Regions from separate parts of the Pseudomonas mohnii genome, predicted to be linked through region 1. Evidence: predicted binding sites of a transcription regulator. Region 1 holds the regulator's gene; the other holds the start of a gene.
The links. Region 1 encodes sigma-54, which starts transcription at its own class of promoters, with help from an activator protein. Its sites were predicted from a motif close to ANTGGCATNNANNTTGCTNT; they were not measured.

Region 1 (5,365 bases):
GAGCGGTGATGTCCGCCCGTGCAGCCAATGGCAATGGTGACATAGGCGCGGTTGCTGGCGGCAAAGCGGGGCAGCCATTTGAGCAGATAGGTGGAGATGTCCTGGAACATCTCTTCCACGTCCGGCTGGGCTGCCAGGTACTCGGCAACCGGTTGATCAAGCCCGGACTGCGCCCGAAGCTCGGGTTTCCAGTAGGGATTGGGCAGGCAGCGCACGTCGAATACCAGGTCGGCATCCACGGGCATGCCACGCTTGAAACCAAAGGACTCCACCAGGAACGCTGTACCGGGTTCCGGCTGGTTCAGCAGGCGCAGCTTGATCGTATCCCGCAGCTGGTACAGGTTGAGGTTGGTGGTGTTGACTTTGAGATCGGCAAGGTCGGCTATGGGGCCGAGCAGGCTGGTTTCATCGTTGATCGCTTCAGCCAGCGAACGATTGGCACTGCTCAGCGGGTGACGACGACGGGTTTCCGAAAAACGCTTGAGCAAGGTTTCTTCGTCGGCATCCAGGTACAGAACGTCGCACTGGATATGCCGGCTGCGGACTTCTTCGAGCAATTCGGGGAATCGCGACAAGTGACTGGGCAGGTTGCGTGCATCAATGGACACGGCCACCAGCGGCTGTGCCAGTTCGGTGTGGATCAATGCGCGTTCGGCGAGTTCCGGCAGCAACCCGGCGGGAAGGTTGTCGATGCAGTAGTAGCCACTGTCCTCGAGTACATCAAGGGCGGTGCTTTTACCTGAGCCGGAGCGGCCACTGACGATGATCAAGCGCATGGTTACTGACCGTTTTGCTCGTCCAGGACAACCTGATACAAGGCTTCATTGCTCGGGGCGCTGCGCAGTTTTTCGCGCACTTCCTTGCGGTCGAGCATGCTGGCAATTTGGCGCAAAAGTTCCAGGTGCGCATCGGTAGCGGCTTGCGGGACCAGTAGAACGAACAACAGGTCAACCGGTGCGCCGTCGATGGCGTCGAAATCTATGGGGGCATCGAGGTGCATCAGGGCACTGATGGGTGAGGAGCAGCCCTTCAGGCGACAGTGGGGAATGGCGATGCCGTTGCCAAAACCCGTCGAGCCGAGTTTTTCACGGGCAATCAACGCCTCGAAGACATCTTGCATCTCCAGATCCGGCACTTCCCGGGCGATCAGGTTGGCAATTTGTTCGAGGGCTTTCTTTTTACTGCCGCCCGGCACGTTCACAAGGGAACGGCCGGGGGTCAGGATGCTTTCAAGTCGGATCATGGGTTGGGGGTGTTAACGACCGGTAGCGCCCTGGAGGAGGCTCTGGGTCTTTTCCTTATGCTTTTTGAGTTGTTTATCCAGCTTGTCGGTCAGTGCGTCGATCGCCGCGTACATATCGGTATGTTCCGCGTTCGCGACCACTTCATTGCCGGGAATATGCAGCGTGGCTTCGATTTTCTGCTTCAACTTTTCGACGGTCATCGTGACCTGTACGTTGGTAATCTTGTCGAAGTGCCTCTCTAACCGTTGGAGTTTTTCGCCGATGTAGGTGCGAAGAGGTTCGGTCACTTCCAGTTGGTGTCCACTGATGTTGACTTGCATACAGCTTCTCCTTCGTTGCCAGTGCATAAAGCGGTAGATCAAATGATCTACCACTGGAACGCTGTGGCGTGGCTCTACATCAACCGCTTGCGTTCGCTCGAAGGCGCGATCCCCAGGGATTCGCGGTACTTGGCGACGGTGCGGCGAGCCACCTGAATGCCTTGTGCCTCCAGTAAACCAGCGATCTTGCTGTCACTCAACGGCTTTTTCTGATTTTCCGCGGCAACCAGTTTTTTGATGATCGCGCGGATCGCCGTGGACGAGCATTCGCCGCCTTCGGAGGTGCTGACATGGCTGGAGAAAAAGTACTTCAGTTCATATATGCCCCGAGGGGTATGCATGAATTTCTGTGTGGTCACCCGTGAAATTGTCGACTCGTGCATGCCAACCGCCTCGGCGATGTCATGCAGGACCAACGGTTTCATGGCTTCGTCGCCGTGCTCCAGGAAGCCGCGCTGATGCTCGACGATCTGGGTGGCAACTTTCATCAGGGTTTCATTGCGGCTTTGCAGGCTCTTGATGAACCAGCGGGCTTCCTGCAACTGATTGCGCATGAACGTGTTGTCGGCGCTGGTGTCGGCGCGACGCACGAAACCGGCGTACTGGGCGTTGACCCGAAGACGCGGTACCGATTCCTGGTTGAGTTCCACCAGCCAGCGTTCGTTGTCCTTGCGCACGATCACGTCGGGAACCACGTATTCGGCTTCAGTGGATTCGATTTGCGAGCCCGGGCGCGGATTGAGGCTTTGAACCAGTTCGATCACCTGGCGCAGCTCATCTTCCTTGAGCTTCATGCGGCGCATCAGCTGGCTGTAATCGCGACTGCCGAGCAAGTCGATGTAGTCGGTGACCAGGCGCTTTGCTTCGGCGAGCCAAGGGGTTTTGGCCGGCATCTGGCGTAATTGCAGCAGCAGGCATTCGCCCAGGTTGCGGGCGCCGATTCCGGCGGGTTCGAATTGTTGGATGCGGTGCAGGACGGCTTCGATTTCGTCCAGCTCGATGTCCAGCTCCGGGTCGAAGGCTTCGAGTATCTCCTCGAGCGTCTCGTCCAGGTAGCCCTGATTGTTGATGCAGTCGATCAGGGTCACGGCGATCAGGCGATCGGTGTCGGACATGGGCGCCAGGTTCAATTGCCACAGCAAATGGCTTTGCAGGCTTTCACCGGCCGATGTGCGGGTGGTGAAATCCCACTCGTCGTCATCGTTGCTCGGCAGACTGCTGGCGCTGGTCTGGTAAACGTCTTCCCAGGCGGTATCGACGGGCAGTTCGTTGGGGATACGCTCGTTCCAGTCGCCTTCCTCGAGGTTATCAACCGTCGGTGCGCTTTCCTGGTAGGAGGGTTCCTGAATGTCGGGGTTGGGTTTCTGTTCGGCGTTGTCGGCCAAGGGGTCGCTGTTATCGAAGTCGTCGCCTTCTTCCTGGCGTTCGAGCATCGGATTGGACTCCAGGGCCTCCTGGATTTCCTGTTGCAGGTCCAGGGTCGACAATTGGAGCAGGCGGATGGCCTGTTGCAGCTGCGGTGTCATCGTCAGCTGCTGGCCCATTCTCAAGACTAGCGATGGTTTCATGGCAGGGGCTAAACACCTTATTCGCCGGCGCACATGCGCCATCCACTACAGGGCGCCGGAGCGCCAAACATAAGCAAATTATATGCCTGAAACTGAAGTGTTTGCCTAGAGCGCTGTAACAATAAAAAAGTGTTGATTTTTTATCGAGACAAGCGCTCGGTCGACTAGCCAGACACCTCGGTGCTTACAGGCGGAACTCATGGCCCAAATACACTTCCTTGACCAGATCGTTGGCCAGGATGGTTGCAGCGTCGCCTTCGGCGATCAATTGGCCATCGTTGACGATGTAGGCGGTTTCACAGATGTCGAGGGTGTCACGGACGTTGTGGTCGGTGATCAGCACGCCAATGCCCTTGGCCTTGAGGTGATGGATGATCTGTTTGATGTCGCCCACCGAAATCGGGTCCACGCCGGCGAAGGGCTCGTCGAGGAGGATGAATTTCGGGTTGGTGGCCAATGCCCGGGCGATTTCCACACGGCGGCGTTCGCCACCGGACAGGCTCATGCCGAGGTTGTCGCGGATGTGGCTGATGTGGAATTCCTGCAGCAGGCTTTCCAGCTCCTTGCGGCGACCGGCCTTGTCGAGTTCCTTGCGGGTCTCCAGGATCGCCATGATGTTGTCGGCGACCGAGAGTTTGCGGAAGATCGACGCTTCTTGCGGCAGATAGCCGATACCGGCCTTTGCGCGGCCGTGCATTGGCTGGTGGCTGACGTCCAGGTCGTCGATCAGTACGCGGCCTTGATCGGCCTGTACCAGGCCTACGATCATGTAGAAGCAGGTGGTCTTGCCGGCGCCGTTAGGGCCTAGCAGGCCAACGATCTGACCGCTGTCGATGGACAGGCTGACATCACGGACGACCTGGCGGCTCTTGTAGCTCTTGGCCAGATGCTGAGCTTTCAGAGTTGCCATTACTGGGCCTTTTGCTCGTCGGTTTTCTTCTTCGGCTGGATCACCATGTCGATGCGCGGACGCGCTTCGGTGACCTTGTTACCTGTCGCTCGGCCAGCGCTCGCAAGCTTCTTGACGGTGTCGTAGACGATTTTTTCGCCCTGGGTGGTGTTGTTGTCCTTGTCGATGACTTTGGCGCGATCGATCAGTACGACGCGGTTTTGCGCGGCGTGGTACTGGATGGTCACTCCCCAGCCCTGGACAGGCTTGGTGTCGCCCTGGGTTTGCAGTTGTTCGAAGTAGGCCAGGTTGCCTACAGAGGTCACTACGTCGATATCGCCGGTCGGCGTGCGGGTGATGGTCACGGTGTTGCCGGTGACCTTCATCGAGCCCTGGGTAATGATCACGTCACCTTTGTAGGTGGCAACGCCATTCTTGTCGTCCAGTTGGGCGTCGTCGGCTTGAATGCGGATAGGCTGCTCTTGATCGTTCGGCAGAGCCCAGGCGCTCACGCTTCCCAGTGCTGCGCCCAGACTGAGCAAAATAGGGAGGGTTTTAACGAGCCTCATACTGTCCTCTTACGTTCGATAGCAGGTGTATCCTGCTTTCTTTCAAATACGCTTTCATTCCGGTACCGGTCGATACGCCGCCAGCGCCGTCGATTCTAACGGGTTGCTCGGTCTGCGCATATTGCTGCTGCGGGAACACCGTCATTCGAGTGGTGGTGATCAGGGTTCTGCGGTTTTTTTCATCAAAGCGCGTGATGCGTACCGAATCGATCAATTCAACCTGCGTGCCGTCCGGGTTGACCTCACCTTTTTCGCTCTGGACGTGCCACGGGAACTCGGTGCCGCGGAACATGTTCAGGTCAGGGTTGGTCAGCAGCGTGACTTCGCTTGCTTTGAGGTGCTCGACTTTGTCGGAAGTCATTTCGTATTGAAGCCTGCCATCAGGCAGGAACTGCACGCTGTGGGCGTTGGTAGCGTAATAATCGATTTCGCTTTCGTCGACATGCGCGATCGGTTTGTCGAGGAAGCGTTCCGGGCTGATGTTCCAATAGCCGACCGCGGCGAAAATCGCCGCAATGCAACCGAACACCAGAATGTTGCGAATTTTTTTGTTCAGCATGGTTTGGCTCACAGGTACGCGGCGTTGGCCGCATCGAGACGGCCCTGGGCGCGCAGGATCAATTCGCAGAATTCGCGGGCGGCACCCTCGCCACCGCGGGCCTGGGTTACTCCGTGAGCGTGTTCACGCACAAAGCTTGCGGCATTGGCCACCGCCATGCCCAGGCCGACGCGGCGAATGACCGGCAGGTCCGGCAGGTCGTCGCCTAGATAAGCG
Region 2 (5,365 bases), 2.6 Mb from region 1:
AGTCGGAACGGTTGAGGTTCAGCGTCAGGCTGTTGCCCTGGTTGAAACCGCTCGGCACCGCTCGCTCGACCGAGGCTCCGCCCGGGATGCGACCGGCCGACGGAACGTTGACGGTGATTTTCGAACCGTCGCGGCCTTCAGCATCGAAACCGCCCACCACCAGGTTGCCCTGGGCGATGGCATAGACGTTACCGTCGATACCCTTGAGCGGCGTCAGCAGCAAGGTACCGCCACGCAGGCTCTTGGAGTTACCGATGGACGAAACGGTGATGTCGACCTGCTGTCCCGGCTTGGCGAACGCTGGCAAGTCAGCACTGATCGACACGGCCGCGACGTTCTTCAACTGCACGTTGCCCGATCCCGGCGGTACCTTGATACCGAACTGCGAGAGCATGTTGTTGAAGGTCTGCAGGGTGAACGGGGTTTGCGTCGTCTGGTCACCGGTGCCGTTAAGCCCGACCACCAGCCCGTAACCGATCAATTGGTTGGAACGCACGCCGGAAATACTGGCGATATCCTTCAGCCGCTCGGCCTGAGCACCCAGCGACAAGGACATCAACAGCGCAGCTGCGATCAGGTGCTTGAAGTTCAACTTGCTCACCAAAAAAGCCACCTAGAAAGGGAACAGCGGGCTGAGGAAGAAACGGTCGAACCAGCCTGGCTGACTCGCATCGGCAAACGAACCGGTGCCCGAATAGGTGATGCGCGCATCGGCGACGCGAGTCGACGAAACAGTGTTGTCGGTAGCGATGTCATCGGCACGCACGAGCCCTGCGATCCGCACCAGTTCATCCCCGGTGTTGAGGGTCATCCACTTCTCGCCTCGCACGGCAATGATGCCGTTGGGCAACACGTCGGCGACGGTCACGGTGATCGAGCCGGTCAGGGTATTGCCCTGGGCTGCCTTGCTGTCGCCTTTGGTCGCACGGTCACCTTCGTAACTGGCGCTCAGACTCAGGTCGCCACTACCAAACGGGTTGTTGGTATTGGGCGTAGAACCGAACAGCGACGTCAGGCCGATGCCGGTCTTGCTGTTCTTGGCCACCTGCGAGTTGGCGTTTTTACTGGCCTGGGTCTTCTCGTTCAGGGTGATGGTGATGATGTCACCGACCCGAAACGCCTTGCGGTCGCCGTAGAGGTTCTGTTCGAAACCGGCCTGGTAGATCGAGCCGTTGTTCGCGGCAGCCGGCAGCGGCGTGCGCGGCAACACCGGGGCATAGTAGGGATCATTGGGCTTGGGTGTCGACGGCACACAGCCCGCGAGCACGGTGACTCCAGTCAATGCCAGAACGGAAACGAAGCGATTCATGACCCTACCTCACGGTGTTGCAGGCGGCCTCATGGCCGCCTCATAGACTTGATTACAGATTCTGCGTTACGAACGAGAGCATCTGGTCGGCGGTGGAGATCACCTTGGAGTTCATCTCGTAGGCGCGCTGAGTGGTGATCATGTTGACCATCTCTTCAACGGTGCTGACGTTGGACGTTTCCAGAGTGTTCTGCAGCGTGGTGCCGAAACCGGCCAGGCCTGGCGTACCGACTTGCGGCGCACCACTGGCGGCGGTTTCCAGGAACAGGTTGTTACCCACGGCCTGCAGGCCGGCCGGGTTGATGAAGTCGGCGGTTTGCAGGTTGCCGATCACCTGGGCAGCCGGGTTGCCGGCAACGGTGATGGACACGGTGCCATCGCGACCGACCGTGAAGGTCTGGGCATCGTTCGGAATGACGATGGCCGGCTCCAGGGCAAACCCGCTGGCGTTGACGATCTGGCCATTGGAGTCCAGGTGGAAGGTACCGTCACGGGTGTAGGACGTTGTGCCGTCAGGCTGCAGAATCTGGAAGAAACCGCGACCATCGATGGCCATGTCCAGCGGCTGCTCGGTGGTTTGCAAGCTGCCGGCGGTGAAGTTCTTCTGGGTGCCGACAATGCGCACACCGGTACCCAGTTGCAGGCCCGACGGCAGTTCGCTGTCCTGGGTCGACTGGGCGCCTGGCTGACGCTTGATCTGATAGAGCAGATCCTGGAACTCGGCGCGGTCACGTTTGAAACCCGTGGTCGACACGTTGGCCAGGTTGTTGGAGATGGTGGTCAGGTTCGTGTCCTGGGCGGACAGACCGGTTTTGGCAACCCATAGAGCCGGAAGCATTCGATTCTCCTCGTGCGCCTGTTTTACGGCGCGACGTTCTGATAGTTAGCTGATCTGCAAGACCCGAGCCATGGCCTGGTCGTCGTCTTTGGCGGTGTTCATCATCTTGATGTGCAGCTCGAATTGCTTGGACAAGGCCAGCACCGAGGTCATCTCTTCCACGGCGTTGACGTTGCTCGACTCGAGGAACCCGGACACCAGCTTGACGTTGGCATCGGCTTGCGCCGGCTGACCGTCCTTGGTGTGGATCGAACCGTCCAGGCCTTTGGTCATGTTCTTGATGTCCGGATTGACCAGCTTGATGCGGTCGACTTCGGCCATCACGCGCGGGCCTTCACCCATCGCGCGGATGCTGATGGTGCCGTCTTCGCCCACTTCGATCTGCTGCTCTGGCGGCACGGCAATCGGCCCGCCATTGCCGATGACCGGCATGCCGTTGCCGGCCCGCAATACGCCCAGGGCGTCAACCACCAGACTGCCGGTGCGCACATAGCTTTCACCGCCATCAGGGTTCTGCACGGCCAGCCAGCCGTTGCCTTGCACGGCGACATCGAGGTCGCGACCGGTTTCCACCAGGGCACCCGGTGAAAAGTCCGTGGCCGGGCGTTCGGACATCGCAAACGCACGCGCCGGAAAGCTGTCACCGAACACCGGCATCGAACGCGCCTGCTCCAGGTCTTTCTGGAAGCCGTTGGTGGAGATGTTCGCCAGGTTGTTGGCATGAGCCTTTTGCGCCAGGGCATTCTGGCTGGCGCCGGTCATTGCCACATAAAGGTACTTGTCCACAATCTTTCCTCTGCCTGCCGGACGTTTGCCGCCCACTGCTGTACTGATGAGCCACAAGCAATTTGCAGACCAACTTGTTCCTGGCACGGCAAGACCCGGCAAACAAAGGACTTGAGGGATTGAGCAGGCGCGGAGGGTTTGTATCAGAGACGAAAAACCGGCGGTGTTATGCCGGTGGGTGGCAAGGCTTGACCTGTTGTAGCAGAACAGCCCCCTGTGGCGAGGGAGCTTGCTAACTCGCCACAGGATCAGGCGTTGTCTTTGCCAACCTGATAATCACGCAACTTATTGGCAATGGTGGTGTGGGAAACCCCCAACCGCTTGCCCAGTTGCCGACTGCTCGGATGCTCGGAATACAGCCGCTCCAGCACTGCCTTTTCGAAGCGCCCGACAATCTCATCCAGCCCACCTTCGAGGGAAAAATCGCCAAGGGGCTGACGCACACCGTAATCAGGCAAGCGAATATGCTCGGCCTTGACCGTACCGCCCTCACACAGGGACACCGCCTGAAACAGCACGTTTTCCAACTGCCGAACGTTGCCCGGCCAATGGTAATGACTGAGTCGTTCCATGGCCGCCGGCGCGAGTTTTGGCAACGGGCAACCGATCTGTCGACTGGCTTGATCGAGGAAGTGCTCCACCAGCGGCGCCAAACCGTCGAGGCATTCGCGCAGCGGCGGGATGTGCAGCGACAACACGTTCAAGCGGTGATACAGGTCCTGACGAAACTCTCCGCGGGCGCACAACTCGGACAAATCGACCTGGGTCGCACAAATCACTCGCACATCGAGATAAACCTCTTCATCACTGCCTACACGACGGAAGCAACCGTCCTGCAGGAAGCGCAGCAATTTCACCTGCAAACGCGGACTCATTTCCCCAACGCCATCGAGAAACAGCGTACCGCCCGCCGTCAGCTCCAGCAGACCGAGCTTGCCTTCAGCCCGCGCACCTTCAAAAGCACCGGGGCCGTAGCCGAACAATTCAGTCTCGGCCATGGACTCCGGCAGACCGGCGCAGTTGAGCGCCATCAACGGTGACTGACCACGAGGACTGGCCAGGTGACAGGCACGCGCCAGCAATTCTTTACCGGTACCGGTTTCGCCCTCTATCAATAGCGGTGCATCCAGTGGCGCCATGCGACGCGCCTCACGCACCACCGCCGCCATCACTTTCGAGCTTTGGAAGATGCTGTCGAAGCCGCGCAGCTCCTGTTTGCGCACGTTATAAATACGCTCACCCACCCGGTCGGCGCGATGCAGCGTCAATACCGCACCGGCCATGGCTTCGCTGTCGTCATGCTCCGATTGCAGCGGCGCGATGTCAGCCAGAAACACGTCGCCCTTGACCTTGACCCGCAGCCCATTGATCCGCGATTTGTTGGCGCGCACCAACTCCGGCAAGTCGAAATCTTCGGCGTAACGCGACAGCGGTATCCCCGGCACCTCATCGACGCGCACCCCGAGCAATTGCGCAGCTGCGCGGTTGGCCGCCACGATGGAGCCGCCCATGTCGATCGAGAGCACCGGAAACTCCAGGGCGCCGAGCAAGGCATTGAGCTCCATGTGCCGACGCTCGCTGGGCATCAGCCCTACACGCTTAACGCCAAAAACCCCGGCGATGGCCTCGAATTTCGGACGCAAAGCCTGGAACTGAATGTTGATCAGGTTCGGGCAATGCAGGTAGATGGCGTTGCCATGCTCACCGCCCACTTCCCCACGAGCGACGTTAATTCCGTACCCCACCAGCAAGTTGAGAATGTCGCGCAGGATGCCAATGCGATTCTGGCAGTGGACTTTGATACGCATATAAAAGGCCTGATAAACGATGATTGACCTGTGGGAGCCAGCCTGCTGGCGATGGCGTAGCAACAGGCGATTTTGATGTCAAATGACACACCGCTATCGTCAGCAGGCTGGCTCCCACAGGGATAGCGCCCGATTTTTCTGATTAGGCGCCCAGATAGTCGTCAAGATTATGTGACACCTAAGGCCCTTTTCAAACCGGAAAATCTCAGCAGCTGCGCAACACCCGCCAAAGCGTAACGAAAACTTTACGATTTACGGGCGCTTTTCCTACATGCAACCCCAACCGCCTGCTGCAACGCTGCAATTCATGGGTTATTTCTAGGTCCATAGCAGGACATAACAAGAACGAAGCCCCCTCGCAGGAGAGCAGCATGAAGCAGACGCAATACGTGGCTCGCGAGCCCGATGCGCAAGGTTTTATCGACTACACCGCTGAAGAACACGCGGTGTGGAACACGCTGATCACTCGCCAGTTGAAAGTGATCGAAGGGCGTGCGTGCCAGGAATACCTGGACGGTATCGAAAAGCTCGGTCTGCCCCACGACCGCATTCCGCAACTGGGCGAAATCAACAAGGTGCTCGGTGAAACCACCGGTTGGCAGGTCGCCCGGGTTCCGGCGCTGA

Region 2: a site for sigma-54 is predicted at 2,988-3,007, ahead of BLV61_RS08575 (flagellar basal body rod protein FlgF). Genes of this name have one in related genera too.

The regions. Positions count from the first base shown of each region.
Region 1 covers NZ_FNRV01000001.1:4,434,125-4,439,489, forward strand. The annotation lists gene rapZ (RNase adapter RapZ) at 1-776, opposite strand, end outside; gene ptsN (PTS IIA-like nitrogen regulatory protein PtsN) at 779-1,243, opposite strand; gene hpf (ribosome hibernation-promoting factor, HPF/YfiA family) at 1,256-1,564, opposite strand; gene BLV61_RS20580 (RNA polymerase factor sigma-54) at 1,639-3,132, opposite strand; gene lptB (LPS export ABC transporter ATP-binding protein) at 3,317-4,042, opposite strand; gene lptA (lipopolysaccharide transport periplasmic protein LptA) at 4,042-4,590, opposite strand; gene lptC (LPS export ABC transporter periplasmic protein LptC) at 4,577-5,149, opposite strand; gene BLV61_RS20600 (KdsC family phosphatase) at 5,158-5,365, opposite strand, start outside.
Region 2 covers NZ_FNRV01000001.1:1,816,475-1,821,839, forward strand. The annotation lists gene BLV61_RS08560 (flagellar basal body P-ring protein FlgI) at 1-556, opposite strand, end outside; gene flgH (flagellar basal body L-ring protein FlgH) at 614-1,309, opposite strand; gene flgG (flagellar basal-body rod protein FlgG) at 1,362-2,147, opposite strand; gene BLV61_RS08575 (flagellar basal body rod protein FlgF) at 2,193-2,933, opposite strand; gene BLV61_RS08580 (sigma-54-dependent phenylalanine hydroxylase transcriptional regulator PhhR) at 3,182-4,741, opposite strand; gene phhA (phenylalanine 4-monooxygenase) at 5,113-5,365, shown strand, end outside.